4 regions of the Massilia sp. MP_M2 genome follow, and region 4 is predicted to be linked to each of the others. Evidence: predicted binding sites of a transcription regulator. Region 4 holds the regulator's gene; each other region holds the start of a gene.
What was found. The regulator sigma-54, encoded in region 4, starts transcription at its own class of promoters, with help from an activator protein. The targets are predictions, from matches to a motif close to TGGCANGNAANCTGCTTT.

Region 1 (8,050 bases), 160 kb from region 4:
TCAGGTGCAGGTATTGCTGCGACAGCGTCACCATGCTGTTGTACTTGTAGCGCGTCTCATGCACGACGCGATAGCGCGCAACCACATCGGCGCTCGCGGCGCCCGGCAGCAAATCGGTCATGAGGTACGGTTCCTTTGCCGGCCGTTGGCGGTATAGCTGAAAAACTGGACGCCGATCTGCTCGGACAAGGCCGCACTGGCCTGCCCGATACGGCTGAGCAGGTCGCTGAGCAGCGCGTTGCCGTGGTTCAGGTCGACGCCCGGGTCGAGCGCCGTCAGTTCGGCCTTCAATGGCGTCAACAGGTCCAGGCCCCCGGCGCCCTGGGCCTGCGTGACCTTGCCCAGCGTGCCGATGATACCGTTGAGCTGGAACAGGATCGAGCGCGGATTGGTTTCATCCAGCAGCAGCAGGTCGAGCACCGGCAGCCACTCGGGCTGGGCGCGGTAGCGGGCGCGGTAGGTGATGATGCTGTCGGACAGTTCGAGCACCCAGTCGAGGTTGCCGTTTTCATCCATCGCCAGTGCGCGCTGCAGCACGACGGCCTGGAACTGCAGGCGCTCCAGGCGCCGGCCGATCGACATGAAGCGCCAGCCGAGGTCGCGCACCATGCCGTCGAGGGCAAAGCCGGCCAGCGTCATCAGCGCCGCGGCGGCATCGTCGAGAATCGTCATGACGCCCGACTGCGACGGCCGCTCGCCGGGCGGCGCGACCGGTTGCACCATGCGGTTCAGGGCGCGCCAGTTGTCGACCGAGAAGCGCTCGTGCAACTGGCCGGCGATCCGGTGCAACTGCTGCTGCTGGCGCGCGAGGCCCGGGACGGCGGGCGAGACGACCGCCAGCAGCAGGGCCGACTCGATCTCGGCATCGGTGAAGATCGGGGCCGGCAGGGCGCTGGCCGTGCCCGGCAATTTGCTTGACCCCACGACGCCCACGACGCCCGGCGTGGCCGGCTTGCGCTGCGCGTCGAGCAGGCCGAACCAGATGCACAGCGCCTCGACGGTCGGCCATTCGGCGCCGCGCTGGTCGAAGCGCACACTGAACCGGATATTGAGGGCGACCCGCAGCAGTCGGCAGATATTGTCGCTGCGCTCGGCGTGGCGGCCGAACCACAGCAGGTTTTCGGCCACGCGGCTCGACAGATTGCTGTCTTCGCGCACCAGGTCTTCGCCGGTGATGCTGCTTTTTTGCAGGCGATGCGTTTCGACCCGGGCGCGCGCCTGCACCCAGGTGTCCTTGCTGGCGCCGCCCATCTGCATCGTCAGCACGCGCGCATCGGGCCCGGTGGCCACGCGGGTCAGGCCGCCCGGCATCACGACATAGCCATTGGGCGTCGCGCAGGCAAACACGCGCAGGCCGACCGCGCGCGCCTGCAGGCCGGGCGCGCGGCCATCCTTCCACACCGGCGCCTGCGACAGGCGCACCAGTTCCTGGGCGATGTAATGGTTGGGATTGGCGCGCAGATTGGCAATGAACGCCGCGCGCGCCTCGCCGTCGAGATCCTGGCCGAACACGGCCGCCTGGCCCGGCATCGCGCCGCTTGGCTTGATGACCAGGCGATCGAGTCTGGCGATCACGGTTTCCAGCGCGGCCGGTTCGCCGCACCACCAGGTCGCCACCGATGGCATCTTGAGCGGCTCGCCCAGCAGGCGTTTGGACAGCGCCGGCAGGAAGCCGAGCAGGGCGCCCGATTCGAGCAGGCTCGAACCGAGGCTGTTGGCCACCACCACATTGCCGCGCATGGCGGCCTGGGTCAGGCCGGCCACGCCGAGCAGCGAGTTTTGCAGCTCGAGCGGATCGCACGATTCGTCGTCGACCCGGCGCATGATCACGTGCACCCGGTGCAGCCCGGCCAGGGTCTTGATGAAGACCACGCCGTCGCGCACCGTCAGGTCGCCCCCTTCGACCAGCGTCAGGCCCAGGTAGCGCGCCAGATAGGCCTGTTCGTAATAGCTTTCGCTGCGCGGGCCCGGTGTGAGCAGCACGATCAGCGGCATTTCGCCGTCGCGCAGCGGGGCCGGCTTGTCGCCGTGGGCCGCGCACAGCCGGCCCCAGTGCACCAGGCTGTCATGCATGGTGCGAAAGAACGGTGACACCGGCTGCACCTTCAGTTCGCGCAGCAGGTCGGGGAAGGTGGGGGCGATGATGGACCGGTTTTCGAGTGCATAGCCGGCGCCCGACGGCGCCTGCGTGCGGTCGGCCATCACCCACCAGCGGCCATCGGGCGCGCGCGCCAGGTCGACCGCATAGAAATGCAGCGCCACGTCGTCGTGGTGGCGCATGCCGTGGCACGGGCGCAGAAAGCCCGCATGGCCATGGATCAGCGCCGACGGCAGCAAGCCTTCGCGCAGCATCGCCTGCTCGCCATACACGTCGCCCAGGATCTTGTTGAGCAGGGTGGCGCGCTGGATCACGGCCGCTTCGATGCCGCTCCATTCCTCGTGCGGCAGGATCAGGGGCAGCACGTTCAGGTCCCACTGGCGCGGCCTGGTGCCGGCATCGGCCAGCACGTTGTAGCTGACGCCGTTTTCGCGCACCTGGCGTTGCACCATCTCCAGACGCTGGCGCATCATGTCCGGTGCTTCGTGCTCCAGGTTGGCAAGCATCGCACGCCAGTGCGCACGCGGCGCCTTGTCGGCGTCCAGCATTTCATCGAAACCATCCGGCGCGGCCAGATAGGGGGCAAGCAGTTGATTGGGCATTGGCGTGCAGCTTTACGGTTGAAACGAATGCCAGCTTACATCGGCTGCCAGCGCAAATCGAGGGTCATCGGGAAGCTTGGATTCAGGTCTTCCTTGTACACCGTAAACGGCCCCGGCGTGTGCCCATGTGGCCAGAAGCGGGCAAAGCGGCGCGCCTCGGCAGCGTTGGCATTGACCGGTGAACCGGTTTCGCTGCGCCCGCCAGGGTGCACGACGTGGTAGGTGCAGCCGCCGATCGAGCGTCCGCTCCAGGTGTCGACCAGGTCGAACACGAGCGGCGCCTGCACCCGGATGCTCGGATGCAGCGCCGACCACGGGCTCCAGGCACGGAAGCGCACACCAGCCACGTATTCGCCTGGCACGCCGGTCGGATGCAGCGGCAGCATGCGGCCATTGCAGGCCACCACGTGGCGCCCGTCGGTCAGGCCGCGCACCAGCAGCTGCATGCGCTCGACCGACGAATCGACGTAGCGCGCGGTGCCGCCGGCGCTGACTTCTTCGCCCAGCACGTTCCACGGCTCGATCGCCTGGCGCAGTTCCATCTCGACGCCTTCGTAGACGACGGTGCCAAAGCGCGGGAAGCGGAATTCGATGAACGGCTCGAACCAGTGATCCTCGAACGCATAGCCGGCCGCGCGCAGGTCCTTGGCCACGTCGCGGATATCCTGCGCGACGAAGTGCGGCAGCATCCAGCGGTCGTGCAGCGCCGTGCCCCAGTGCACCAGCTTGGCCTGCAGCGGCTGGCGCCAGAAGCGCGCAACCAGGGCGCGCAGCAGCAGCATTTGCAGCAAGCTCATGCGCTCATGCGGCGGCATTTCAAAGGCGCGGAATTCCACCAGCCCCAGGCGGCCGGTCGGGCCGTCCGGCGAGTACAGCTTGTCGATCGAGAACTCCGAACGGTGCGTATTGCCCGTCAGGTCGACCAGCATATTGCGCAGCAGGCGGTCGACCATCCACGGCTTGTCGCCGGGGTGCATGGTTGGCAGTACCTTGTCCATTTGCTGGAACGCGATCGCCAGCTCGTACAGATTGTCGTCGCGCGCTTCGTCCACGCGCGGTGCCTGACTGGTCGGACCGATGAAGGTGCCCGAGAACAGGTACGACAGGGCAGGGTGGATCTGCCAGTACGTGATCAGGCTTTTCAGCAGATCGGGCCGGCGCAGCATCGGGCTGTCTTCGACCGTGGCGCCGCCCAGTGTCGCATGGTTGCCACCGCCCGTGCCGGTGTGGCGGCCGTCAAGCATGAATTTCTCGGTGCCCAGGCGGGTCAGGCGCGCTTCCTGGTACAGCGTGGTCATATTGTGGACCAGCTCATTCCAGCTCGCGGCCGGATGAATGTTGACCTCGATGACGCCCGGGTCGGGCGTGACGCTGAGCAGCTTGATGCGCGGATCGCGCGGCGGCGCGTAACCTTCGATGCGCAGCTTCATCTTCAGCTTGGCCGCCGTGTTCTCGACCGCCGTGACGAGCGCCAGGTAATCCTCGATGCGCTTTTGCGGCGGCATGAAGATGTACAGGCGCCCTGCGCGCACTTCGAGGCACAGCGCGGTGTGGATCACTTCGCGCGCTTCCGGGTCGGCCGCCACGCCCGCCGCCTTGTGCGGCGATTTACCGGCGGCCACGCTCAAGACGGGCCGCTTGTCTTTTTTACCGACCGGCAGCGGGCCGCGCGGCGCGAACGGGTCGACATCGAAATCGGGATCGCGCTCTTCGGGCAGCACCCATGGCAGCGTGGACAGCGGCAGGCGCAGGCCGATGGGCGAATCGCCCTCGATCAGGTACAGGTTTTCGCGCTTGAGCGGCCACGGCGACGTGCGCCAGCTGGTGCCGAGCATGACTGACGGATCGTGCTCGCGCGCCTTGAGCGGCAGCACGTAGCCGGCCACCTGGCCCAGGCCCCGTTCGAGCAGGCGCGCCAGACGGCGGCGCTCTTCCGGTGCTTTCAGGTCGGCATCGAGCGGATCGAGATTGCGCGGCAGCGCCTGCTCACGCTGGGCTTGCAGCAGCACGTCTTCGTACGCGGGGATGGCGCTGCCGGCCGGCAGGCCGAGCGATTTGACCAGCTCGGCAGCGAAGCGGCCGGCATCCTCGCTGCCGTAGCCGTCGTCAATGTGCTCGTCCGAGAACAGCGACGCATCGAACCACATCGGCTGGCCGTCGACGCGCCAGAAGATGTTCAGCGCCCAGCGCGGCAACGGCTCGCCCGGATACCACTTGCCCTGGCCGTAATGGAGCATGCCGCCCGGTGCGAAATGGTTCTTCAGGCGGTGCATCAGGTTGCCCGCCAGCTCGCGCTTCTTGTCGCCATGCGCCAGCGTGTTCCATTCGGCGCCGTCCATGTCGTCGATGGACACAAAGGTGGGCTCGCCGCCCTGCGTCAGGCGCACGTCCTGGTTGACCAGGTCGGCATCGACCTGCTGGCCAAGGCGGTTGATCTTGTCCCAGTCGAGTTCCGCGTACGGCTTGGTCACGCGCGGGTCTTCATGGATGCGCGTGATCGTCATTTCGTGAACGAACGTGACTTCGGCCTTGTCGGTAAAGCCGGTCACCGGTGCGGCCGACGACGGCATCGCCGTGCACGCCAGCGGAATGTGGCCTTCGCTGGCCAGCATGCCCGAGGTGGGGTCGAGGCCAATCCAGCCGGCGCCCGGCACATACACCTCGGTCCAGGCGTGCAGGTCGGTGAAGTCGACAGTCGTGCCGCTCGGGCCGTCCAGCGCTTCCTGGTCGGCCGTGAGCTGGATCAGGTAACCGGACACGAAACGCGCCGCCAGCCCCATCTCGCGCAGGATCTGCACCAGCAGCCAGCCGGTATCGCGGCATGAGCCGGAGCGCTTCTGCAAGGTGTCTTCCGGCTCCTGCACGCCCGGCTCCATCCGCAGCAGGTAGGCGATGTCGCGCTGCAGGCGCTGGTTGATGGCCACCAGAAAGTCGTTCGTGCCCATCGGCTGGGCCAGCAGCTCGCGCCGCGCGCCGGCGACCCACTCGGTCAGCAGCGGGCCAGGCTCTTGCGATTTGGTGTACGGGCTCAGTTCCGATTGCAGCAGGTCCGGGTAGGCGAACGGGAACGTCTCGGCATACTTTTCGACGAAGAAGTCGAACGGGTTAATCACCGTCATGTCCGCAACGAGGTCGACCGTGAACTCGAGCACGTCGGTTTGTTCGGGGAACACGAAACGGCCGATGTAATTTCCGTACGGGTCTTGCTGCCAGTTGATGAAATGCTCTTTTGGCAGGACGGTCAACGAGTACGACAGGATTGGCGTACGCGCATGTGGCGCCGGACGCAGGCGCACTTCATGCGGTGACAGATTGACCAGGCGGTCGTAACGGTAGCTGGTCTTGTGATGAAGCGCAACGCGGATAGCCATGCGGTAGTGCCTTTCAATGAGGGCGCGATTGATGCCGGCGCACTGAATTTGGTCGTATTGGTTTGCACACAACTAAGTAAGCGCAAGATAGACGCATTTAAGCATGATTCATACCTGCGTTCGTTTGACTTGCGAGTCGGACGGGGTGGCTGGCACGTTTCTTGTTAGTATTCTGGCACAGGAGGCAATGATGTCGAACTTTTACGATGAAATGTATTCCAATGGAGCAACTGCGCGGCCTCATTACCAGGCATTCGCAGATTGGCTCGCCCAGCAACCCCCGCATCTGATCGATCAGAAGCGTGCTGAAGCCGAGCTGAACTTCCAACGCGTGGGGATCACGTTCGCTGTCTACGGCGACAACGCCGGCAAGGAACGGTTGATCCCATTCGACATCATTCCGCGCGTGATCAACGCCGCCGAGTGGGCCAAGCTGCAGGCTGGCCTGGTGCAGCGCGTGACCGCGCTGAACCGCTTCCTGCACGACGTGTACCACGACCAGAACATCCTGAAGGCGGGCATCATTCCGGCCGAACAGATCCTGAATAACGCGCAATATCGGCCAGCCATGCAAGGCGTCAATGTGCCGCTGGATATCTACGCCCACATTGCCGGCGTCGACATCGTGCGCGCCGGCGAGGGCGAGTTCTACGTACTGGAAGACAATCTGCGCGTGCCGTCGGGCGTGTCGTACATGCTGGAAAACCGCAAGATGATGATGCGGCTGTTCCCGGCGCTGTTTGCGAGCAACCGCGTGGCGCCGGTCGACCATTATCCCGACCTGCTGCTGGACAATCTGCGCACCGTGGCGCCGCATGGCGGTGACGACCCGACCGTGGTCGTGCTCACGCCCGGCATGCACAATTCGGCCTACTTCGAGCACGCGTTTTTGGCCCAGCAAATGGGCGTGGCGCTGGTGCAGGGGCAAGACCTGTATGTCAGCAACGACACCGTCTACATGCGCACGACGCGCGGCCCGAAGCAGGTCGACGTCATCTATCGCCGCATCGACGACGATTATCTCGATCCGCGCGCGTTCCGTCCCGAATCGACGCTGGGCGTGCCGGGTCTGCTCGACGCCGTGCGCGCCGGCCGCGTTGGCCTGGCCAATGCCATCGGCACCGGGGTGGCCGACGACAAGTCGATCTACCCGTTCGTACCGGACATGATCGAGTTCTATCTCGGCGAAAAGCCGATCCTGAACAACGTGCCGACCTACCAGTGCCGGAAACAAGAACACCTCCAGTACACGCTGGCGAATTTGCCGCAACTGGTGGTCAAGGAAGTACATGGCGCCGGCGGCTACGGGATGCTCGTCGGACCGGCCTCGACGACGGCCGAGATCGAAGACTTCCGCCGCCGCCTGCTGGCCAATCCGGACGGCTACATCGCGCAGCCGACGCTGGCGCTGTCGGCGTGCCCCACCTATGTCGAAGCGGGCATCGCGCCACGGCATATCGACCTGCGTCCGTTCGTGTTGTCTGGCAAGACCGTGTCGATGGTGCCGGGCGGGCTGACCCGCGTGGCGTTGCAAGAAGGGTCTCTGGTGGTCAATTCGTCGCAGGGCGGCGGCACCAAGGACACCTGGATACTGGAGAACTAGCATGTTGAGCCGCACCGCAGATCATTTGTTCTGGATGGCCCGCTACACCGAGCGGGCCGAAAACACGGCGCGCATGCTCGACGTGCGCGTCCAGTATTCGCTGATGCCGCAATCGGTCCAGGCCGAGCAGCAGGGCTGGCGCACGATGCTGAGCGTGTCCGAACTCGAAGCCCAGTTCGACGCCAAGTACGACGCGCTGACGCAAAAGAACGTACTCGACTTCATGGTGCGCGACCCCGACAATCCGTCGTCGATCGCCAGTTGCCTGCGCGCCGCGCGCGAGAATGCCCGCGCCGTGCGCGGCACCCTGACCACTGAAGTCTGGGAAACAGAGAACACCACCTGGCTCGTGCTGCAAAAGCACCTGAGCGAGCGC
Region 2 (8,050 bases), on a different contig from region 4:
CCGAATTCAAAGACAGCGATCGCGAGATCCACCAGTTCCGGATGCGCCTGACGGTGCTGATCGCCCTGGTCTTCATATGCTTTGCCCTGCTGGTCGCGCGCGTCGTGTGGCTGCAGGTGCTGCACCATGACCAGTACGCGGCCCAGGCCGAGGACAACCGCATCGCACTGGTGCCGATCGTGCCCAACCGCGGCCTGATCGTCGACCGCAACGGTGTGGTACTGGCGCGTAATTATTCGGCTTACACGCTCGAACTGACACCGTCGAAGCTGCAGGCGAACATGGAATCGGTGATCGACGAACTGGCCAAGCTGGTGCAGATCGAGCCGCGCGACCGGCGCCGCTTCAAACGCTTGCTGGAAGAGTCGCGCAGCTTCGCCAGCGTGCCGCTGCGCACGCGCCTGACCGATGACGAAGTCGCGCGCTTTACGGCCCAGCGCTTCCGCTTTCCGGGCGTCGAGGTGCAGGCGCGCCTGTTTCGCCAGTATCCGATGGGCGAGGCGGCATCGCACGTGATCGGCTACATCGGCCGCATCAATCAGAAAGAATCGGATGCGCTCGAAGAGAGCGACGACGCCGCCAACTACAACGGCACCGACCATATCGGCAAGGAAGGCGTCGAGAAGCGTTACGAACGTCAGTTGCACGGCCAGACCGGCTACGAGCAGGTCGAGCGCTCCGCCGGCGGCCGCGCCATTCGCACGCTGCGCCGCACGGCCCCGACGCCGGGCAGTAACCTGATCCTGTCCATCGACATCGAGCTGCAAAAGATCGCCGAAGAAGCCTTCGGTGACCAGCGCGGCGCGCTGGTGGCGATCGAGCCGGCCACCGGCGACGTGCTGGCCTATGTGTCGCGCCCCGGGTTCGATCCGAACCTGTTCGTCGACGGCATCGACACCCAGAGCTGGAACGAGCTCAATACCTCGCTCGACAAGCCTTTGATGAACCGGCCGCTGTCGGGCACCTATCCGCCTGGTTCGACCTTCAAGCCGTTCATGTCGCTGGCGGCGCTGGAGCTGGGCTTCCGCCGGCCGCAGGATGCGATCCGCGACCCGGGTTTCTTCATGCTGGGCGGGCACCGCTTCAACGACGACAAGCCGGGCGGGCACGGCATCGTCAATATGTACCACTCGATCGCCCACTCGTGCGATACCTATTACTATCAGTTGTCGAACGAGATGGGGATCGATAACATCTCGAAGTTCATGCGCGAATTCGGCTTTGGCCAGCCGACCGGGATCGACCTCGATTACGAGAAGACCGGCGTGTTGCCATCCAAGGAATGGAAGGCCGAGCGCTTCAAGCGCAGCCCGGCGGCCCAGAAGTGGGTCGGCGGCGATACCATTTCGGTCTCGATCGGGCAGGGCTTCAACAATTACACGATGCTGCAGCTGGCGCATGCCACCGCGATCCTGGCCAACGACGGCGTGGTGATGAAGCCGCACCTGGTCAAGATGATCGAGGACGGCGCCACGCGCGAGCGCACGCTGACCGTGCCGAAGGAAACCCGGCGCCTGACCATGAAGCCCGAGCACATCGCGTTCATCAAGGATGCGATGGCGGGGGTGATCCGTGAAGGCACCGGTCAGAAAGCCTTTGCTGGCGCCCTGTATACCGCCGGCGGCAAGACCGGCACCGCCCAGGTAATCGGCCTGCGCGGCAAGAAATACAATGCCAATGCAATCGATGAACGCCACCGCGACAATGCGCTGTTTACCGTGTTCGCACCAGCCGAGCAGCCGCGCATCGCGCTGGCGATGGTGGTTGAAAATGCCGGCTTTGGTGGCGCCGTGGCCGCGCCGATCGCGCGCAAGGTGCTCGACTACGCCATCCTGGGCAAGCGCCCGGCGCCGCCGCCCGAACCAAAGAAGGGCGAGCGTCCCGTCACCGTCAAGAAGAGCGCGCCAGCGCCAGCTATAGCGCCAGCACCCGTGACTGCACCGCTCCAGACGGCCAGCGCGCCCGCCGTCACCCGAACCGAGTAAACCATGGCCCACATTCCAGAACGACGCTCGCTGCGGCGGCGCCTGCGCCCCTATTTCACGGTGTTCGACTTGCCGCTCACGCTCATCCTGGCGGTCCTGGTCACGATCAGCATGGTCACCATGTCGTCCGCCGGCGCCGACTTCCCGGACCGGGTCGAGCACCAGATCCGCAACTTCCTGCTGTCGTTTGCCGTGATGTGGATTGCCGCGAACATCGCTCCCCAGATGCTGATGCGCCTGGCCGTGCCGATCTATACCATCGGTGTGGCGCTGCTGCTGGCGGTGGCCATGTTTGGCCTGATCAAGAAGGGCGCGCGGCGCTGGCTGCACATCGGCGTGATCGATATCCAGCCGTCCGAGATCATGAAGATCGGCTTGCCCCTGATGCTGGCCTGGTATTTCCAGACGCGGGCCCAGGTCGCGGGCTGGAAGAATTACCTGGTCGCCGCGGCGCTCCTGATGATCCCGGTGGCGTTCATCATGAAGCAGCCCGACCTTGGCACGGCGCTGCTGGTGGCGTCATCGGGGTTGTATGTGATCTTCCTGGCCGGCCTGTCGTGGAAGGCCATCGCCGCCGTGTCGGTGTTGGGACTGGCCGGCCTGCCGGTGGGCTGGTCGATGATGCACGACTACCAGCGCGAGCGGGTGATGACGCTGATCGATCCGACCTCCGACCCGCTGGGGAAGGGCTTTCACATCATCCAGTCGATCATCGCGATCGGCTCCGGGGGCGTGAGCGGCAAGGGCTATATGAAGGGCACGCAGGGGTACCTGGAATTCGTGCCCGAGCGGACCACCGACTTCGTGTTCTCCGTGTACTCGGAAGAATTCGGCCTGATCGGCAACCTGTTCCTGCTGTTCGTGTACCTGCTCCTGATCGGGCGCGGCCTGATGATCGCGGCCAATGCGGCCAACACCTTCGGGCGCCTGCTGGCCGGGTCGATCTCGATGATTTTCTTTACCTATGCCTTTGTCAACATGGGCATGGTGGCGGGCATCCTGCCCGTGGTCGGCGTGCCGTTGCCCTTCATGAGCTATGGCGGCACGGCCTTTATCACACTCGGCCTTGGCGCCGGCATATTGATGAGTATTCAAAGACACCGTAAACTGGTGAAGACTTAACTAGCAGGAGGACTGCCGATGGGCGCTCGCAACAACATCCCGGCGGTCGTGGCGGTGGCCTTTCTTGTCACGGCATGCAGCAGTACCGGTGAACACAAACGCTTGTCGCCATTCCCATGGCCGAACAAGCCGACCGCCAAGCATGGCGCGGCGCCCAAGCTGCCGGCCGCCAATTCGGGACGGGGCGGCTACTACAAGGACGACGGCCCGGGTGAGAATCCGCCCGACGGCCTGCTCGAGACGCCCGATGCGGTCGTCGTGGCCGAACCGTACAACAAGTTCACCAGCCGCCCCTACACGGTGCTGGGCAAGACCTACACGCCGCTGGGCAACGATGAACGGTTGACCCAGCGCGGCATCAGCACCTGGTATGGCAAGAAGTTCCATGGCCAGCGCACGGCGTCCGGTGAGCTCTACGACATGTACAAGATGACCGGCGCGCACCCGACGCTGCCGATTCCATCGTATGTGCGCGTGACCAGCATGGACAGCGGCCAGTCGGTCGTCGTGCGCATCAACGATCGCGGTCCGTTCCACTCCACGCGCATCATCGATGTGTCTTATACCGCAGCGCTGAAACTGGGCCTGCTCGGCAAGGGCAGCCACGAGGTGGAGATCGAGCGCCTGTTTCCGGGCGACCCGATCGTCGCACCGGCGCAGATTGCCGCCGCGCGGCGCGCAGCGACGTCACAGGCACAATCGGCGCCGCCCGAGATTGCCGCGCTGATGCTCGAAGACCGGGTGCAGTCCGACAGCGGCGCCGTCGTACGTCTGGTGGAGCCGGCGGTGCCGGCCGCGCGCGCCACCACGGGCGAGTACTACATCCAGCTTGGCGCCTATGGCCGCACCGGTACCGCCGAAGCGATCAGCGACCAGATCGCGCGTGCTGGCGTTGACGTGGGCACGCTCGAAGTGGTGAAGGTGGGGGCATTCAATCGCCTGTACGGCGGGCCGTATCCGACGCGGGCCGAGGCAATCGAGGCGATGAACGCGCTGCCGGCTTCGTTGGGACTCAAGCCGATCGTCGTGCGGCGCTGAGGCCGCGCCGCCCATTCTGACCTGTCTTATACCGCCGCGCGCTTGCTGCGGCGACGCACTGCGCCCAGCCCGGCCAGACCGGCGAGCGCCAGCAGGATGCTCGATGGCTCCGGCACTTCGGCAGCCGTCACGACCTTCGTGTAGTCCAGCAGCAGCTGCGAATTGGTCAGCACCAGGTCGCCCGCGACTTTCAGGTTCAGCGTCAACTGGTCGCTGCGCAGCAGTTCGTCGATGATCGACCCGTTCGAGATGATGCCGCTGATGGTGAAGGCGCCGGTGCTGTCACGGGTGATGGTCGTGGTCTGGGTCGAGCTCTTCGTGTAGAAATGGTAGCAGGCGTAGTAGCAAGACCAGCCTTCGTACGTGGCCATCAGCGGGCTCGAGCTGGTGGTGCTCGATTCGCTCCACGTCGTGCTGCCGGTGCCGAGGGCAACGCCACCGATCGACAGGGCAGCGCTTTCCTGCTGGCCGGTGCGCTGCACCGTCTCATAATTGGTCTGGTACTGCGCATAACTGATCGACGTGTGCGGCATCCAGCCCGTCATGGTGCTGTTGGTCAAGACTGGCGCCGACGTCGTGAAGGTATCCGATGCATCGTCACGGAACGAGAACGAGTACGACATGCTGTTGACCGTGTAGTCGGCCGGCAGGAACGATTTGCCACTGAACACGGCGCTGTAGTTGTTGTTCGCCAGGTCGCTCGAGGCAAATGCACCGGTCATGGCGATCGGTGTAGCCAGTGCTGCAGCGGAGATGGTGCACAGTGCGGTCAACAGAGCGGTGGTGATCAGTTTTTTCATGGCAAACCCTTGTTTTGAATTTAAGAAACGATAATTTGTATATAGCAATACCTGTGCCACCAAAGCAACTGGTTGATTATAAACAAGTTTATTTCCTTGAGAGAATCAAGTGTAAAGAAATTCGACACTCTTTGGCGTGCGCGCAACACGTACGGACGAAAAAAAGCGCACCCGCAGGTGCGCCTTTGTTGATAGGCAAACAAGATCAGCTGCAGCGGGTGACTTCGGCGCCGTTGTAGTTCTCGGCAATGCCCGTCAGGCGATCGTGCTCGCCAGCCTCGATCTGGCGGTACTGATAACCGGCGCGCGTCAACTGCGGGCCGCGCGGCAGGATGCGCACACCGCGCACGCCCTGGCGCTGCAGGTCGGCCACCAGCTTTTGCGCCGCACCGTCCGACTTGAAAACGCCCAGCGAAATCGCGTAGCGTAGTGGCGACGTGTCGTTCTGCATGATGAAGAAGTTGGTCACGCCGCGTTCCTTCAACTCGGCGACGCGGCGCTGAGCGCCTTCGCGGCCCCCGTTCGGTGGCAGGTAGACCAGGCGGCTCGTCACTTCCTGGAACGGTATCTCGATGCGCGACTGGCGCGGCGCCAGGCCAAGCCGTGCGACACGTGCCTCGAAGCGGCGCGCGTCGGCCGTGCTGAACGGACCGGCCTGCACGCAGGCGACCAGATTCGGGGTCACCGGCGTTGGCGCAGGCAGGGGCGCAGGTAGGGAAACGGGCGCCTCGGCTTGCGGCGCCGCTACCACGCTCGCCGCAGCCTGCCTGGCCTGCGCTGGCGTGAGCTGCTGCATGCGCTCCGGCGCGAGCTGGTTTTTCAGGCGCGCCGGCTCGTGCGCCACATCGCCCGGCTGGCCGAGCAGACCCTGACCATACGCAAGCAATACCCCATTGGCGCCCAGGAGCGCCCAGAACACGAATTTCAGCACCGCATATCTCCCGTCGAGCCGGTGGCTGCTGCATGCAGGCCGACCAGTACGATGTTATCGACCACTTGGTGCGCGACCTTGAGGGCCGGCGCGATATGGGCAGCAGCGCCGCCCGAGACAATGCAGACGGCGCCGCCCAGGCCTGCCACCGCGCGCTCGATCGCGCCGGCCTGGGCCGAGAGCAGGCCGGACAGGATCGCGTCATGCGTGTTGTCGCCGAACAGCGGCGGCAGCGCGCCGGCATCGACCTGCGGCAGTTGGGCCGTGTTGCGCGCCAGGCTCGAGCCCATCAGGGCCAGGCCGGGCAGGATCATGCCGCCGATGAAGCGGCCGTCGGCGCGTAGCGCGTCGATTGTGGTCGCGGTGCCGCAGGTGGCCACGATCAGGTCGTGGCCGGGCGCCAGTGCGCGCGCGCCGATGGCGGCGGCAAAGCGGTCGCACCCGAGTCGCGCGGGTTCGCGATAGCCGTTGGTGACGCCTGCGCGCTGTGGCGTGGACGCGAACCACTCGACCTGCGCGCCGGCCGGCAGCAGCGCGGCGATGCGCGCGGCCAGTGCAGGTCCCGCGACATTCGACACCAGCACGCGCGTGGCGCCCGCCCAGTCGGGCTGCAACCCATCCAGCCCCGCATGCGCCACCGCACCACTCGCCAACCAGATGCCAGGCGCCGCGCTGTTCTTTGCCAGCGCCCACTTGACGCGGGTATTGCCGGCATCGATCAGCAGCATCATGCTTTCACCCGCAGCGAGACGTCGCCGGCCATCACGGTGATGCGCCCCTCGGGGGTATCGAGCAGCAAGCGCCCGCTGTCGTCGACACCGGCCGCGCGGCCTTCGTGCCGCACGACACCCCCGTCGAGCAGGACGACGGTCTCGCCCTGCCATGCATGGCGCAGGTTCCAGCGCGCGCTGAAGGCGGCAAACCCACGCGCGGCAAACTCGCGCAGGCAGTCGGCCAGGCCGTCGAGCAGCGCCGCCATCAACGCGTCACGGTCCATGCGCGCCAGCCATGGCATGCCGGCTGCGCTGCGGCCCAGCTGCGCTTCCATTGTGTCCGGCATCAAGAGATTCAGGCCGATGCCGATCACGGTCCAGGTCCCGCCGCCAGGTGCGGACTGGGTTTCGATCAGGATACCCGCCAGTTTGTCGCCATCCTTGAGCACATCGTTCGGCCACTTCAGGTGCACCTGCTGGCCCAGCGCGCCGAGCGTGTCGGCCAGCGCCACGCCGACCGCCAGCGGCAGGCCAAGCAGCGCCTGCGGCCCGCCGTCAAAGCGCCAGGCCAGCGAAAACGTCAGCGAGCCTTCGGGCGACGACAGCCAGCTGCGGCCGGCCCGCCCGCGACCTGCGCTTTGATGTTCGGCCACCAGCAGCAGCGGAGCGGCAAGTGTGCTGGCGCGCGCGAGCAGGTCGGCATTGGTCGACCCGGTCTGCGCGACGACTTCGATGGCGACTTTGGTGCGCGACAGGGCGGCGATGGCGGCGGCGTTCATGGGTGCTCCCGGCGCGGCTTGGTCGGCGCGCGCGCAAAGAGACGGTCGAACAGGGCATTGGGCATCAGGCGCAGCAGCTTGGCGACGACGCCCATCTGCCACGGCAGCACGCGGAAACTGTCGCCGCGCGCGATTGCAGCAACAGCCTGCGTGGCGAAGCGTTCGGGGGGCATCAGGAAGGGCATGGGAAAGCGGTTGGCACGGGTCATGGGGGTATCGATGTAGCCGGGCGCGATGGTCACGACGCGAATGTTCGAAGGCCGCAATTCCACCCGCAGCGCCTCGCAATAGCTGTGCAGCGCGGCCTTGCTGGCGCAGTAGGCGCCGGCGCCGCGCATGCCGCGAATCCCGGCCACGCTGCCGATGCCGACCAGGCGGCACGGGGTCGACTGGGTCTTCATGGCGGCGATGAACGGCGCGAACGTCGCCACCGTGGCATTGACATTGGTGGCGAAGACAGCGTCGAACACGGCCAGATCATTGGTCAAATCGTCGGCCTGTCCGGTCAGCGTGCCTTGCGAGATGCCGGCGCAGGCGACGACGATATCGGCGCCGCCGTTGACGGCGATAAAGTCGTGCGCGGCAGCCGTGAGGGCCGCGCGATCGAGCACGTCGACCGCATACACCTGGTGGCACGAGGGGGCAGGGAGCGATTGGCGCAGTTGGTCGAGTGCTTCGCCAC
Region 3 (8,050 bases), on a different contig from region 4:
CCTGGAGGACGTGGGCCGTGACGCGGGCCGCATCCAGAACCTGCACATCAAGACCGATCTGATGCCGGACGTGCACGTGCTGGGCAACGCAACCGACCTGCGGCGCGTGATCAACAACATCATCGAGAACGCCCGCCGCTACGGCATCACGCCGGGGCAGGACTACACCGAGATCGACATCGTGCTGCGCGTGAAAGCGACGGGCCACGGCCGGCGCGCGGTGATCGAGATCGGCGACCATGGCGTCGGCGTGCCGCCGGACCAGATCGCGCAGCTGATGAAGCCCTTCACGCGGCTCGATAGCGCGCGGGGCCAGGCCAATGGCGCCGGCCTGGGTCTGGCCATCGTGGAGCGGGTGCTCACGCGCCACAATGCGGGGCTGGAAGTGAGCAACCGCGAAGGTGGCGGATTCCTGCTGCAGGTGGCGTTGCCGCTGGCGGCCTGAAGCCACTCTTGCCCGCTGCTGGCGGCTGTGGCCGCCAGATGGTTCAGGGCTTCAGGCCCCGATCAGGCTCGCAAACCGGGCCAGATCGATATTCCCGCCGCTGACCAGTACACCGATGCGCTTGCCGCGCAAGCTGTCCTTCATCTTGCGCGCCGCCGCAAAGCCCAGGCAACCCGTCGGCTCCACCACGATCTTCATGCGCTCGGCAAAGAAGCGCATGCAGGCCACCAGTTCGTCGTCGCTGACGGTCAGGATGTCGTCGACGTCGCGCTGGATGATCGGGAACGTCAGCTGACCCAGGTGCTGCGTCTGCGCGCCATCGGCGATCGTGCGCGGCGTGTCGATATGAACGATCTGCCCGGTGCGAAACGATTGCTGGCCATCGTTCCCCGCCTCGGGCTCGACGCCATACAGCAGGCATCCCGGCGACAATGCGCGCGTGGCCAGTGCCGAGCCCGACAGCAGACCGCCACCGCCCAGGCAGACGAAGAATGCGTCGAGCGGGCCGACCTCATCGAACAATTCTTTGGCCGCCGTGCCCTGCCCGGCAATCACGTCCGCGTGGTCGTACGGCGGGATCAGGGTCAGGCCATCGCGCTCGGCCAGTGCGCGGCCGATCTGCTCGCGGTCTTCGGTGTACCGGTCATAGGTGACGACAGTGGCGCCGTAACCGCGCGTGGCGGCGACCTTCGCGGCTGGCGCATCTTCCGGCATGATGATCGTGGCCGGCATGGCCAGCAGCCGCGCCGACAGCGCGATCGCCTGTGCGTGGTTGCCCGACGAGAAAGCCACTACGCCGGCGCGCCGCTGCTCCGGACCGAATTTGGCCAGCGCGTTGTAGCCGCCCCGGAACTTGAATGCACCCATGCGCTGCATGTTTTCGCACTTGAAAAATACCTCGGCACCGAACTCCTCGTTGACGGTGCGCGAGGTCAGCACCGGCGTGCGGTGCGCGGCCCCGGCAATGCGTTCGGCGGCCTGGACGACGTCGTCATACGTGGGAAGCTGGAGCATGGTCATGCGGGCGGTCCTTTCAGGGGCGGGGGTAGCGGGAAGCCATTCGGAAGACCCGACAGTCTAGCGAGCGCCAACAGGCTCGTCAAACCGGCACGTTCACCGTGCCCGACTGAAGCGGCGAGACGGAAAGCAGCGCCCGCTCGATCTGGCGGTTGCGCACGGCGCTGGCGACGACAAGGGCGACCGCACCCAGCGCCATCGCAATGAACGCCACCAGAGCCGCCCAAGGGCCGCCGAACAGCAGGGCTGCGGCGAGAACTACGATGCCGATGAAGTACGTATCCAGCAGCAGATCGATTGCCATGAACCAGGCGCTGTATCTGAGTCCGACAGTGGGGCTGGACAGATCGCGCCAGCCGAGTACCTTCTGCCAGTTACCTGGTTCGCTCAGCGCAACGGCAAAGGTTGATCCTGCATTGGGCACGCTCTCGTGATCGAATGCCACGGCAAACTCGCGTTTGCCGCCCGCTTCAAAACTGAACATCCCCGACTGGACGTCGAATACCCGCTCGAAGCGGACCGTTTCGATGTGCATGTGCTCCCCCCTGTGGCTGGCTTGACCCTGGCACCGTAACGCAGGCTGGGTAACCTGTCCAGCAAGCGGGGCGATTCATGCACGCGGCATCAGCCGGGAATGCGGTTGACCAGCGCTTCGCCGCGCTCGAACGCGCTGATGCTGTCGATGGTGGTGCGCATGATCTGGCCGATCGCTTCGACCGTGAAAAAGGCCTGATGGCCGGTGACGATCACGTTCGGGAACGACACCAGGCGCTGGATCACGTCGTCCAGAATGATCGTCGACGACAGGTCCTGGAAGAACAGGCTCGCTTCCTGTTCGTAGACGTCGATGGCCAGCCCGCCCAGCTGGCCGGTCTTGAGCGCCTGGACCACGGCGTCGGTATCGACCAGCCCACCGCGACTGGTGTTGATCAGCACGCAGCCACGCTTGACGCGCCCCAGTGCCGCGGCATCGACGATGTGGTGCGTCGATTCCAGCAACGGGCAATGGAGCGAGACGACGTCGCTGCAGGCGAGCAGCTCGTCCACGCTGGTGTAACGTCCACCGAGCGCTTCGAATGCCGGCGTCGGATACAGGTCGTGGGCCACCAGCGTGCACCCGAATCCGGCCATGATACGGGCGAAGATCAGCCCGATCTTGCCGGTGCCGATCACGCCGACCGTCTTGCCGTGCAAATCAAAGCCCATCAGCCCGTCGAGGTCGAAGTTGCCTTCACGCGTGCGCACGCTGGCGCGCGCGATCTTTCGGTTCACGGCCAGCAACAGGCCAACGGCGAACTCGGCCACGGAATTCGGCGAATAATCGGTAACGCGCACGACCTCGATGCCGAGCCGGCGCGCAGCGGCCGTGTCGACGTGGTTGTAGCCGGTCGAACGCGTGGCCACAAGGCGCGTGCCCTGCCGCGCGAGGATCTCCAGAACCGCAGCGTCGACGGTGTCGTTGACGAACACGCAGACTGCCACATACCCGGCAGCCTGGCTCGCCGTCTGGACACTGAGGCGCTCTTCGATGAACAGCAGCGCATGGCCCACGCCATCGTTGGCCTGCGCCAGCATGGTCTTGTCATAGCGACGTGCACTGAATACGGCTGTTTTCAAACGATTCTCCTGGCTGGGTGATGGTCAAGCCGTTATACGCCCTTGCCCGCCATAAGCACAGACTTACCGTCGTACGCTGGCAAATGAACGGCGCGCAGGCCTACAAGTAAATGTGAAATGGCGCACAGAAGCGCAATGATGCAAATAAGACAATTCAATTGTTGAATTTATATCTGAACCGGGGAGTCGATCATGAAGCGTCATATCTGCCAACTGTGCCTCCTGGCCGTCACCACGATGGCTGCACCAGTCGCATTTTCCGAGACCAGCATCGTCAAGTGTCTCGACGGGGCAGGCCGCGTGACCCTGACCGATCGCCCTTGCGAGACCGGCGCCACCACCGTGCGCATGTCCAGCGAACCCGCCAACGATGGCGTCACGCGTGTACATGCCCATCCGTTGGTGGCTGACGCCAGCGTACTGCCACCCCCGCGTGCATCGCGGCGAATCCATGTGCCGATCCCGCGTGTCGCGGCCAGGCCCTTGGCCAGTGACATCGCTACCCTCAAGGCAGCACGTGCCCAGTTCGTGCTGAGCGACGTGCGTTCGACGCCAGCGTTGGCGGGCCTTGATTGAGCCTGGCCTACCGCTTCAACAAGAAACTGTCGATACAATTTACACTGAATTATTATTTGACTTGAGCTTGGTCAAAATAGGCAGCTAAATCAATAACATATTAAGTTCTTGTTGATTGGCACGTTACTTGCATGTCTGATAAGCACACACTTATCGGAGGTTATCTTGTCACTGCGCTCACTCAAACAACTGTTGGCCGGCCTGTCACTTCTTGCCTGCACCTCTGCCTTTGCCACGCCCTTCACGTTTGACGTTGCCGGCGCACAGAGTATTGGTGAGCTCGGTAGCGAAGGGAACGATGTCTATGAAATCAATGTTGGCGCCAACGCGACCATCACCAGTATCAGCTACAACTTCAACGTCACCGCATTCGCCCCCAGCTGGTTGTCTGAAATGGGCTTCGCGTTCACCAACAACGCTTTTACGGATGGCGTCCTTCTCAACCCGGGTCTTGGCCTTGACGAGGCCGGCACGCAAACATTCACGGACGTGGTGGATCTGGCGGCCGAGGGCTTGAGCTTCAGCGTGGATGCCGATGGCATCCTGCGCCTCGAATTTTACGAAGACTTCGATGATGCGGGGATTTCGCCAGATGGCGTCTGGAATTTCGGCACCATCACATTCAATACCAATGCCATTGATGTCCCGCCTGGCGGTGAAGTGCCGGAACCAGCAAGTGGCCTGCTGATGGGTGCTGGCCTGGCGCTGATGGGCTATACGGCCCGCCGCCGCCGCCATGCCGTCAAGACTGTAGCCTGAGCGACACTGCATCAACACAGCCAGTCGCCCACCAGTAGGCCATGCCGTTCAGTGAAAACTGAACGGCATTTTTATTGGATGAGCGGCTGGCACACCGTGGCGCTGTCTGTTCGCCGTGCAGGTTGCCGACTAATGCAAGCGCGTCACGCTGGCCAAGTGCGACGTTGGCGGCTTGTCCCACTCGCTCAGCAGCGCCAGCAAGGCGGCGTCCTGGATGAAGCTGGCGCTGGAGCGCCCTTCCAGCAAGCGTTCGGGCGGCATCGAGCGCGCCACGACAAACCCTTGCACATAATCCACACCGATTTCCTGCAGCGTCTGGACCGTTGCGGCATCCTCGGCCCATTCCGCGATCGTCTTCATGCCCAGGTTCACCGCCAGGCTGACGATGGCCTCGACGATCGCCACGTTGGCAGGATGCGCATTGATATTGACGATGAAGTTGCCATCGATCTTGAGCACGTCTGCCGGTAACTCTTTCAGGTACGAGAACGATGTGTAGCCGGCGCCGAAGTCGTCCAGCGCCACCTTCACGCCAAAACTACGCACCTGGTCGATGAAGCGGCGCGTGTTGTCCAGGTCGTGCAAGGCCACGCTTTCGGTGATTTCCAGGCACAGGCGGCTGGCCACGTGCACGTAGCGGCCGAGAATGTCGAACGTGTCCTGCACGAAGCGCTCATCGTTGAGCGATGCGCCCGACAGGTTCATGCAGACGAAACGGGTATTGACCAGCTCGTCGTTGTGCTCGGCGATCCAGGCCAGCGTGCTCGTGAGCACCCAGCGATCGATCATGCTCGCGCGCCCGCTTTTTTCGGCGGCGACAATCACGGCGCCGGCCGGCACGACACGGCCATCGGGCTCGCGCATGCGCAGCAGCACTTCGAAATTGAGCGATTCCAGCGGCGCGCGCAGCGACATGATCGGCTGCATTTCCAGCAGCAGGCCGTCGGTCGCTCCAGGCCCCGACAGGCGCTCGACCATGTCGAGTTCGGCGGCGCGCTGGCGGAATGCATCGGCGCCACGCTCGTACACGACCATGCCGTCACCCACGCCGGTCTTGGCTTCGCGGCAGGCGCGGTCGGCGGTGGAGATCGCGTCTTTCATCGGCATGCCCGGCACCACCTCGATCAGGCCGACCGACGCGCGCACATGGAAGGCCTTGTCCCCCACGCGGTATGGCGTACTGCCGAGCCGGTCGACAATGCCGCGCATGATGATCGAGGCCAGCGCAATGGCGGTCTCGGGCATCACGATCACGAATTCGTCGCCGCCCACGCGACCCAGCTGCTGGCCGCCGGCCAGCATCGCGCCCATCCGTTCGCAGACCTGCTTGAGCACCTCGTCGCCGGCGCCATGTCCGAACAGGTCGTTGATCAGCTTGAAGCGATCGAGATCGACGTACGCCAGCGCCATTGGCCGACCGGCGGCCAGGCTCGCACTGGCATTGCTGAACTCGCGTTCGATGCCGCGCCGGTTGAAGACCTTGGTCAATGGATCGTTGTTGGCCATGAAGCGCAGCTGCTCGGTGGCCTTGTGTTTTTCGGTGGTGTCCTGCAGCACGCCCTCGATGCGGGATCGGGCCAGCGTGGCGCTGACCTGGAAGCGCTGGCCGCCGTCGCGGCTCGTCAGTTCCATTTCGGCTTCGACTTTCGCATGGACCTGCTCGTGCAGGGCAGACCAGCTCGCTTCAGTGAAGAACTGGCGCCACGCAGTACGGCCCGCCGTGAAGCCGGTCATGCCCAGCATCTTTTGCAGCGCCGGATTCACGCTCAGGAAGTGGCCATAGATATCGAGCGTAAACAGGCCTACCGGCATTGCCAGGTAGGCATGCTCGAGTTCTTCCTGCGCTTCCTGGCGCTTCTCGGTTTCCATGCGCATCTGCTCGGCCACGGCCAGCGCCGCCAGCAGGCTCGAGGCGAGCGCGGCGGTGACGCTGTTGATCACGCCAAGCAGCTCGCGCATGCCGAACGCGGCCGACGCGACTTCGGCCAGCGAGGCCATGAAGGTGACGGCGAACGAGGCCGCGAACCAGGCCGCGACCCGCGTGCGCGATTCGACGATGATCTTGAACAGGCCAATGGTCATCAGGGAGAAGCAGCACGCAAGGATGCCCCACATCAGCGGCAGGTACATGCCATACGGGACCAGGATGGCGGCGGCCAGCATCGGCATGCAGAGCCACTGCATGACGCGCATCGGTACCACGTAGCGCATCTCGGCCAGGTGGTCCTTGAGCAGCGCCTGGTACAGCGTCAGCGTCGCGATGCCGTACATCGTGAACGTGAGGGCGCGGCTGCGCAGCAACCACTCCGACGGCACCGCCTGGCCGAGCCACTGGATGTCCCAGCCGGCCGACAGCGCGCCCACGCGCAGGTTCAGGATCAGCCAGCCGGCAAACATGACGTACACCGGCTGCCGGTTGATCAGGGCTGTGATCAGGATAAACAGGGCCAGCACGATCATGCCGCCGTCGAGCAGGCCCGACTTGCGGTGGTACTGCTTGACCGACAGCGCGTACTGCTCGACCGGCCACTGCACGACCGTCAGGCGCGCCGGGCCCGCGAACGTGCCACGGCACAGCAACTGGCGCGGCAACTGCGCGACGTTCAGCGCAAAGCCGGCCTTGTCGGCGCTCAGCAGGCTACTGCTTTGACTGCGGCTGGCGGTGCCCAGCGGCGCCAACGAGGCGGCATTCCAGCAGGCGATATCGAGCGCATGGCGCGACGGGAACTCGAGCACCTGTGCACCCGGGCGCGGCATCGGTTCGACGACGAACCAGACCGGTGCTTCGGACAGATGCGTGTCATGGGTATTGGTCAGCGGGCGCTCGCGCGTCGGCCCGAGTGCGCTGGCCGGATTGAACGTGCCGGCCGGATCGGGCAGCACGTGCATCGTCAGCGGCACGTCGCCGCTCGTGCGGTATTCGTCGTGCCAGAAAACGAGCGCGATCAACGAAACCACCCCGATCCCGATCGGGATGAGGTAGTACGAAAACATCTTGAGGATCAGTTCGACCGCCGCTTGTAACGTGGCTGGCAACGACGCACCGAACTGATGGGAAAGCTTGGGCATGAGCGGCCTTGGTAATGCGCGTGACCACCGTGCGGACAACGACGGCTCTTAAAGCGCAAGGATACAGCTTTAGCGTAGTGCCGTCATGCCCTTCGTAGTTGAACAAGCGTCGATGTCGCGCCGTGCAGCAGAGCTCAGGCAACGGCCAGCTCTTCCAGCTCCGACCAGTCCGGTACCGATGGCAGTACGACAGGGCCGATGTCGATGTCCGGATGCAGCGTGTTGAAGAAGAAATCGAGCATCGGATGACGCGCCTCGGTCCAGCGCTGCTGGAAGGTGGCGATCTCGAACGCCATCACACGGTGCGGGATATTGCCGACATGGCGCAGCGGCACCAGGCCATCTTCCGGGAACACATCGACGAACAGCATTTGCTCGTACTGCCGGTCAACGGGCGGGCGGCCCGTCGCCACCGAGAAGTCGATGGCGTTATCCTGGCAATACATGAAACACGCCTTGACCAGGGCAATCTTTACCATACGCCCCACCCGCCCTTCATCGACCGCCAGCCGGGTTGCCTCGACCAGCCGCTTGCCCTGCAGCCAGTCGGGCAGCACGACCGATTCT
Region 4 (8,050 bases):
TGTCCACCTGAACATCGCGGTGGCGAAAGAAGCCTGCACGCTCAATCTGGCGCCGACCACCAGCACCACCGTCACGCTGGCCATGGGTGACGCGCTGGCCGTGGCGCTGCTCGACGTGCGGGGTTTTCGCGAGCAGGATTTCGCGCTGTCGCATCCGGGCGGCGCGCTGGGCCGGCGCCTTCTCACGCACGTGCGCGACGTGATGCGCACCGGCGACGCCATCCCGTCAGTGGGCATGGATGTCCCGCTGGTCAAGGCGCTGCTCGAGATCAGCCAGAAGGGCATGGGCATGACCGCCGTGGTCGACCCTGACGGCCGACCGCTGGGCGTGTTTACCGACGGCGACTTGCGCCGCGTGATCGAGCGCATGCACGATTTTTCGAACGTGCTCATTCGCGACGTCATGCACGCCAATCCGCGCAGCGTGCGGCCTGAGCAGCTGGCGGTCGACGCGGTCGCCGTGATGGAAGAATTTCGCATCAACCAGATGCTCGTGATCGATGAGGCGGGCCAGCTGGTCGGCGCGCTGCACATCCACGACCTGACCCGCGCAAAGGTGATTTGATGAACACTCCCGTATTGGCCCACATCGAGCGCGCCGCGCGCATCAAGGTCATGATCTTCGACGTCGACGGCGTGCTCACCGACGGCAGCCTGACCTACGGCCCCGATGGCGAAGTCACCAAGACCTTCAATGTGCTCGATGGCCTGGGCATCCAGATGCTGAATAAAAGCGGCGTGCAGACTGCGATCATCAGCGCGCGCCTGTCGCCGATTGTCGTGCGGCGCGCCGCCGATCTGGGCATCTCGCATGTCCACCAGGGCAATCACGACAAGCGCATCGGCTTTGCCAAGCTGCTCGAGGCTACCGGTTTTACTGCCGACCAATGCGGCTACATCGGCGACGACGTGATCGACCTGCCGCTGTTCGCGCGCGTCGGTTTTGCCGTCGCCGTGCCGTCGGGCCATCCGGACGTGCAGCACCGCGCGCATTACGTGACCAAGAACGGTGGCGGGCGCGGCGCGGTGCGCGAGATCTGCGACCTGGTCATGCGCGCGCAGGGCACCTACGACCAGGCGCTCGCGCCATATTTCGCCTGAGCGCCATGGCCACCATCGCCTCCAACAAACGCACCTCGCACCGCTGGAACCTGCTGGCGATGATCGTGATCGGCGTGTTCTTCGCCTTCGGCAGCTTTTGGCTGCTGCAGCTGATGCAGGCGACCGAGATCGATGCGCAACTGGGCGGCCCGCCCGACGAGCCGGATTACATCGTCGAGAATTTTTCGTTCGTGCGCATGACGCCGAGCGGCCAGCCGAGCTATGTGGTATCGGGCAAGCGCCTGGCCCACATTCCGTTGGGCGATGTGTCGAACGTCGAGCAGCCGCTCATGCGCGGCGTCGAACCGGGCCGCCCGCCGACGACGGTGGTGGCCAAGACTGCGCGCATCTTCCATGAAGAGCACCGCGTCGAACTGTTCGGCGACGTCGATTTGCAGCGCCCGAAGACGCCCGTCAGCGAAGCACTGCGCGTGCGCACGCAGGCCATGACCGTGTTGCCCGACGAAGAAATCGTCAAGACCGACCAGCCGATCGACATGGAGCTTGGCGCGTCCAGTCTCAAGGCCGTCGGCCTGGTCGCCAACAATGCGACCATGCAGATGCAATTGTCCGGCCGCGGCCGTATCGTCTATCCGCCACGCCAGCGCTGAAGGCCACCAGCCATGCGCGCGTACTAACCCAGGACCAGCACCATCATGAAAAAACTCTTTGCTGCCGCTTTCTTTTCACTCCTTTCCTTGACCGCCATGGCCGAAAAGGCCGACTCGCTCAAGCAGGCGGCGCTTGAATACGATAACGGCGACCTCGATGGCGTCGCGGGCGTTCGCACCTTCACCGGCAACGTGATCCTCACCCGCGGTACGCTGCTGGTCAAGGCCGAACGCGCCGTGGTCAGGGAGACGCCCGAAGGCTATATGAGCGTGACGCTCACTGCGGCCAACGGCAAGCCCGCTACGTTCCGCCAGAAGCGCGACGGCGGCCCGAATCTGTGGGTCGAGGGCCAGGCCGAACGCATCGAATACGACGAACGTTCGGAGCTGGTGCGCCTGTACTCGAACGCCGTCGTCAAGGAACTCGAAAACGACCGGATGACCAACCAGATGACCGGCCCCTTCATCTCGTACGACAACCGCAAGGAAGTCGTCGCCGTGCGCAATGACGTCAGCGGCGAGAGCAAGGTTGGCGGCGGGCGCGGCACGCTAATCCTGGCGCCCAAGCGTGCGCCGGCCGGAGGCACGCAATGACGGAGCTGAACGATCGCAGCACGCTGGTCGTCAAGGGCCTGCAGAAAAGCTATGGCAAGCGCCTGGTCGTGCGCGACGTGTCGCTCGATGTCGAATGCGGCGAGGTGGTGGGTTTGCTGGGCCCGAACGGCGCCGGCAAGACCACCTCGTTCTACATGATCGTCGGCCTGGTGCCGTCGGATGCCGGCTCGATCAGCATCAACGGCACCGACATCACCAGCCTGCCGATCCATCGCCGCGCGGTGCTGGGCCTGTCGTACCTGCCGCAAGAAGCCTCGGTGTTTCGCAAGCTGACGGTGGAAGAAAACATCCGCGCCGTGCTCGAACTGCAAAAGGTCAACGGCAAGTCGCTGACCAAAACCGAGATCAACGACCGCCTCGACAGCCTGCTGGCCGACCTGCAGATCGAGAAGCTGCGCGAGAACCCGGCGCTGTCGCTGTCGGGCGGCGAGCGACGCCGCGTGGAGATCGCGCGCGCACTGGCGACCAACCCGCGCTTCGTGCTGCTTGACGAGCCGTTCGCCGGCGTCGACCCGATCGCCGTGATCGAGATCCAGCGCATCGTGCGCTTCCTCAAGGAGCGCAAGATCGGGGTCCTGATCACCGACCACAATGTGCGCGAGACGCTCGGCATCTGCGACCGCGCCTACATCATCAATCAGGGGGCGGTGCTCGCATCCGGCCGTCCCGACGATATCATCGCCGACGAGTCGGTGCGCCGCGTGTACCTTGGTGAACATTTCCGCATGTAAGCCATGGTCAATCAATGAAACAGTCCCTTCAGCTCCGCACCTCGCAGCACCTGGCGCTCACGCCACAGCTGCAGCAATCGATCCGCTTGCTGCAGCTGTCGACGCTCGAACTGCATCAGGAGATCGAGCAGATACTGGGCGATAACCCGCTGCTCGAACGGCTCGACGATCCGCTCGATCATTCGGTGCGCTTGCTGGGCGATGGCGCCATCAACAATGCGCCGGCGCCGGGCGAGGCGCCGCCGGCGCCGGGCCAGCAGGCCGAAGGCGAGGGCAGCGCACCGGCCGAGGGCGAGGGCGCCGAAGGCGGCGCGGTCGATGGCGACCGGCCCGACACCGACTGGAACGAAGGCAGCGGCGCGTCGTCCGGCAGTAGTAGCAGCAGCGACGACGAAGACGGCCGCCCGCAGCTGGAGGCATGCGCGATCACGCTACGCGAACACCTGATGGAACAGGTGCGCGAAACGCTGCTCTCAACCCGCGACCGCGCGCTGGCCGAACTGGTGATCGACGCGCTGGACGACAACGGCTATCTGGACGAGCCGCTCGACGAGATCCACGCACGCCTGCCGGAAGAACTCGAGGTCGACCTGGACGAACTGCGCTGCGCGCTGGCGATGGTGCAGAGCATGGACCCGGTGGGCGTGGGCGCGCGCAGCGCATCCGAATGCCTGGCGCTGCAGATCCGGCGCATGCCGGGCGTGCCGATGGTCACGCGCCGCATGGCCCTGAAGATCGTCGAAGGGTACCTGACCTGGTTCGCGCAGCGCGAATACAGCAAGCTGAAAAAAGCACTCGATTGCGATGATGAAGATCTGCGCGAAGTGCAGGCCGTGGTCCGCCAGTGCAACCCGCACCCGGGCGCCGCGTTCGCGTCGAACGTGTCAGATTACGTGGTGCCGGACGTGATGGTGCGGCGCGCCAAGAATGGCTGGGCGGTCACGCTGAACCCGGACGTGATGCCGCGCCTGCGCGTCAACAGCCTGTACGCCACGATGCTCAAGCAGGGCCGCAGCGAGAGCCAGATGGGCGCGCAGATGCAAGAGGCGAAGTGGCTCATCAAGAATATGCGCCAGCGTTTTGACACGATCCTGCGTGTGGCCGAGGCCATTGTCGAGCGCCAGCGCAACTTTTTCAGCCACGGCGCGGTTGCCATGCGGCCCCTTGTTTTGCGCGAGATAGCTGATACACTAGGTCTGCACGAGAGCACGATTTCTCGTGTCACAACGCAGAAATACATGCTGACCCCGCACGGCATGTTCGAGTTGAAGTATTTCTTCGGTAGCCACGTTGCCACCGAGGCGGGAGGCGAAGCATCCTCAACGGCAATCCGTGCGCTCATCGCACAATTGACAGGAGCAGAAGACCCTAAGAATCCATTATCCGACAGCAAGATCGCGGAAATGCTCGGGGAACAAGGCATGGTCATTGCGCGCAGGACGGTCGCAAAATACCGTGAAGCGCTCAAGATCCCCCCCGTCAGTCTCCGCAAAGCCTTGTAACAACGCCGCTCATACAGCCTGTGCCTTCAGCTCCTGTATGGTGCAAGCGACGTGACATCTTCAAAGGAGTGTGTATGAACCTCACCATCAGTGGTCACCATCTCGAAGTAACCCCTGCCATCCGTGAATACGTTCAGAATAAGCTGGAACGCATTATTCGCCATTTCGATCAAGTCATAGATACCCACGTCTTCCTGGCCGTCGATAACCTCACCGAAAAAGAAAAAAGGCAAAAAGCTGAAATCAATGTCCAGGTGTCGGGCAAGACCCTGCACGTGGCGAGCGTCGCGCAAGACCTGTATGCCGCGATCGACATGTTGATGGATAAACTGGATCGACAAATCCTGAAGCACAAGCAGATGCTGAAAGACCATAACCGCACAGCGATCAAACGCCTGGACGTCGACGAAGCAGACGTCGCTGCCGCCTGATTCAAGCGCAGGTCACCATCGCCAGGGGCGTCTTTCAGAGACGCCCTTTTTGCATCCCGCTGCCGGTAAAATACGTGTTTCCTCCCGATGGATCACGCCATGTCCGAACACGTCCTGACCCGCATTGCCAACCGCACCGGCATCATCACCCTCGACCGGCCAAAGGCGCTCAATTCGCTGTCGCTGGACATGGTGCGCGCGCTGACCGCGATCCTGCTCGACTGGCAGCTTGACGCCGCCGTCGATGCGGTGGTGATCACCAGCAGCAGCGAAAAAGCACTGTGCGCGGGCGGTGATATCCGCTTCTTCCACGAGGTCGGCAACGCCTCGCCGCAAGATGGCAGCGCACTGCTCGAAGATTTTTTCACCGAAGAATACGCACTGAATCACCTGATCCATTTTTATCCAAAACCGTATATCGCACTGATGGACGGCGTGGTCATGGGCGGCGGCATGGGCATCGCGCAGGGCGGGCCCGATTGCGCCCTGCGCATCGTGACCGAGCGCACGAAGATGGCAATGCCCGAGGTGAATATCGGCCTGTTCCCCGATGTCGGCGGCAGCCATTTTCTGTCGCATGCGCCGGGGCAGTTGGGGATGTTCCTGGGCTTGACCGGCTTGACGATCGGCGCGGCCGATGCGCTGTACGTAGGCCTGGCCGACGTGTTCGTACCTGGCGCTGATTTGGCGGCCTTGCAGGCGCTGATCGAGGCGACGCCGGGCGCGGATCTGCAGGCGGCGATCCGCGCTCTCGCCAGCCAGCATGCCGGCGAGAGCGAATTGCAGGCCAACCGCGCGTGCATCGATGCGCACTTCGGCGCAGACTCGGTGGCGGCGATCATGGCGTCGCTCGAGGGTGACGACACACCATTCGCGCAGAAGGCGTTGCGCGCGATGCGCCTGCGCTCGCCGTTGATGATGTGCGTGACGCGCGAGCTGCTGCTGCGCGGCGCGTCGCTCGATGTCGCCGACTGCCTGCGCCTGGAGCGCTCGCTCGTGCGCCGCAATTTCGAGCATGGCGAGGTACTCGAAGGCGTGCGTGCGCTCGTGATCGACAAGGACAATGCGCCGCAATGGAATCCGCCGTCGCTGGATCTCGTGACCGACGCGATGGTGGCGCGCTTCTTTGCGCCGGTGTGGCCGGTGCATGCGCACCCGCTGCGCCATCTCGCATAAGCCTCTTCATGCATATCCGTTTGCGCGTGACTTTTCGTGCAGCCGGTGCAACCATCGTGGCTTCATGAACCGATGAGGAACCCCGATGCGTATCGAGGACCAGGAAAGGATTCCTAGCGTCTCAATTCGTCATGAGCGAGATGTCGCAGTGCGACCGTTACCAGGACAGGCTCGGGGTGGCACTGGCGTTTCTCCTGTCATGTGCGGTTGATTGACACGCCACCGTCCACCAAAAGACTTGATCCAGTGCTGAAGCTGGAGGAATCAGACGCGAGATAGAGTGCCGAGCGGGCGATCTCCTCTGGCCGCGCGATGCGTTTGAGGGCGTGCAAGCCTTCCACAAAAGCCAGCGCCTCAGGGGTATTGGCGCTCGCTCGGCCCATCGGTGTATCGGTCCCTCCTGGGAGTAGCGCGTTGGCGCGGATGCCGTACCTGCCATATTCGACGGCGATGACCTGCATTAGACCGATCAGCCCGGCTTTACTGGCGGCGTATGCACCCATTCCGGGAAAACCGACGGTGCTGCCGACGAATGTCGACGTGAAAATGATCGAGCCTCCGCCGCGTTTTACCATTGCGGGCAGTTGGTACTTCGCACCATGAAAAGAGCCCGTCAAATTTGTATCGAGCGTAGCTTGCCAGGCATCAGTTGGTATATCGGCTACCGGGGCTGCGTCCCCCGTCGTACCAGCGTTGTTGAAAGCGATGTCGAGTCCGCCAAAGCGGCTTTCTGCCATGTCAACCAGTGCGCGCGCAAGGTTCTCCTCCCTGATGTCTCCGGCAATGGCAACTGCCTCACCACCATGGCGCTCGATGTCCGCGACCAGTTTGGCAAGTTCGCCGTGGCGGCGAGCGCTGACAATAAGCTTCGCACCTTCGCTTGCGAACAATTTAGCCGTTTCGTAGCCAATGCCTGAACTTGCGCCAGTGACGATGGCTACTTTCCCTGATAACTGAAGCATTGTGACTCCTGTAAAAGTGTGGAGGAGATTCACAGCCTAACCAGCTAACGGGTGATGATCTATTCGTTTATTGCTTTCAAATAATTTGATGATGCGGCCGCTGGTGCCGAAGACACCTCGCCGCGCATCGACTTCAAAAAGTCATCTGCCACGCCCACAGAGGGAGAAAGCAACAGATCGAGGCAGCGCAGATACACCGATGCCTCGTTCTGACGTTGAACTAGGCCGCCGGATGCTTCGGCTGCTCGCGATGCCTGACAATCACGCGCTCGGTCGCGCCGAAATGCGCGCCAAGGTGTTCGGCCATGTACACGGAGCGATGCTGTCCACCCGTGCAGCCGACCGCCACCGTCAGGTAGCTGCGGTTGTCGGTCTTGAACGACGGCAGCCACTTGGCGACGAAGTTCTGGATGTCGGACAGCATCTCGATCGCGCTCGGTTGCGCGTCGAGGAAGGCGATCACGGGCGTATCCTTGCCGTTGAGCGGGCGCAGCGCCAGGTCGTAATAAGGATTCGGGATTGCGCGCACGTCGAACACGAAGTCGGCGTCGAGCGGCACGCCCACCTTGAAGGCGAACGATTCAAAGAACAGCGTCAGCGGTGCGTGGTCGATCTCGGCGAGTTCCTTGATCCAGCCGCGCAGCTTGTTCGACGAGAGCTCGGACGTGTCGATCACGTGGCCCAGGTTCTCGATCGACGACAGGCGCTCGCGTTCTTCAGCGATGCATTCGATCAGCGTTAGGCGCGAGGCCGGGTTTTCGCCCGGGCGCAGTTGGTGCGACAGCGGGTGGCTGCGGCGTGTTTCGGAAAAGCGCGCCACGAGCGAATGGGTGCTCGAGGTCAGGAACATGACCTTGACCGAGTGGCCGTCCTCGCGCAGGCGCCGCACGCTCACGGGCAGTTCGGCCAGCGATTCGGCGC

Region 1: the regulator sigma-54 is predicted to act here: its motif matches at 6,222-6,239, upstream of RCH14_RS13605 (circularly permuted type 2 ATP-grasp protein).
Region 2: the regulator sigma-54 is predicted to act here: its motif matches at 4,987-5,004, upstream of RCH14_RS04580 (PEP-CTERM sorting domain-containing protein).
Region 3: the regulator sigma-54 is predicted to act here: its motif matches at 3,772-3,789, upstream of RCH14_RS07090 (PEP-CTERM sorting domain-containing protein).

The regions. Positions count from the first base shown of each region.
Region 1 covers NZ_JBCHJF010000005.1:241,121-249,170, forward strand. The annotation lists gene RCH14_RS13590 (transglutaminase family protein) at 1-121, opposite strand, end outside; gene RCH14_RS13595 (circularly permuted type 2 ATP-grasp protein) at 118-2,700, opposite strand; gene RCH14_RS13600 (transglutaminase family protein) at 2,736-6,071, opposite strand; gene RCH14_RS13605 (circularly permuted type 2 ATP-grasp protein) at 6,262-7,674, shown strand; gene RCH14_RS13610 (alpha-E domain-containing protein) at 7,676-8,050, shown strand, end outside.
Region 2 covers NZ_JBCHJF010000001.1:1,013,773-1,021,822, reverse strand. The annotation lists gene mrdA (penicillin-binding protein 2) at 1-1,985, shown strand, start outside; gene rodA (rod shape-determining protein RodA) at 1,989-3,107, shown strand; gene RCH14_RS04585 (septal ring lytic transglycosylase RlpA family protein) at 3,126-4,145, shown strand; gene RCH14_RS04580 (PEP-CTERM sorting domain-containing protein) at 4,172-4,945, opposite strand; gene RCH14_RS04575 (SPOR domain-containing protein) at 5,151-5,876, opposite strand; gene RCH14_RS04570 (type III pantothenate kinase) at 5,870-6,607, opposite strand; gene RCH14_RS04565 (biotin--[acetyl-CoA-carboxylase] ligase) at 6,604-7,368, opposite strand; gene RCH14_RS04560 (SDR family oxidoreductase) at 7,365-8,050, opposite strand, start outside.
Region 3 covers NZ_JBCHJF010000002.1:501,619-509,668, reverse strand. The annotation lists gene RCH14_RS07115 (ATP-binding protein) at 1-445, shown strand, start outside; gene RCH14_RS07110 (threo-3-hydroxy-L-aspartate ammonia-lyase) at 497-1,465, opposite strand; gene RCH14_RS07105 (hypothetical protein) at 1,545-1,997, opposite strand; gene RCH14_RS07100 (2-hydroxyacid dehydrogenase) at 2,087-3,079, opposite strand; gene RCH14_RS07095 (DUF4124 domain-containing protein) at 3,272-3,655, shown strand; gene RCH14_RS07090 (PEP-CTERM sorting domain-containing protein) at 3,821-4,414, shown strand; gene RCH14_RS07085 (EAL domain-containing protein) at 4,544-7,483, opposite strand; gene RCH14_RS07080 (N-acyl amino acid synthase FeeM domain-containing protein) at 7,618-8,050, opposite strand, start outside.
Region 4 covers NZ_JBCHJF010000005.1:84,705-92,754, forward strand. The annotation lists gene RCH14_RS12890 (KpsF/GutQ family sugar-phosphate isomerase) at 1-565, shown strand, start outside; gene RCH14_RS12895 (HAD family hydrolase) at 565-1,101, shown strand; gene lptC (LPS export ABC transporter periplasmic protein LptC) at 1,107-1,712, shown strand; gene lptA (lipopolysaccharide transport periplasmic protein LptA) at 1,758-2,306, shown strand; gene lptB (LPS export ABC transporter ATP-binding protein) at 2,303-3,058, shown strand; gene RCH14_RS12915 (RNA polymerase factor sigma-54) at 3,073-4,560, shown strand; gene hpf (ribosome hibernation-promoting factor, HPF/YfiA family) at 4,635-4,991, shown strand; gene RCH14_RS12925 (enoyl-CoA hydratase/isomerase family protein) at 5,091-6,167, shown strand; gene RCH14_RS12930 (SDR family oxidoreductase) at 6,365-7,129, opposite strand; gene rapZ (RNase adapter RapZ) at 7,350-8,050, opposite strand, start outside.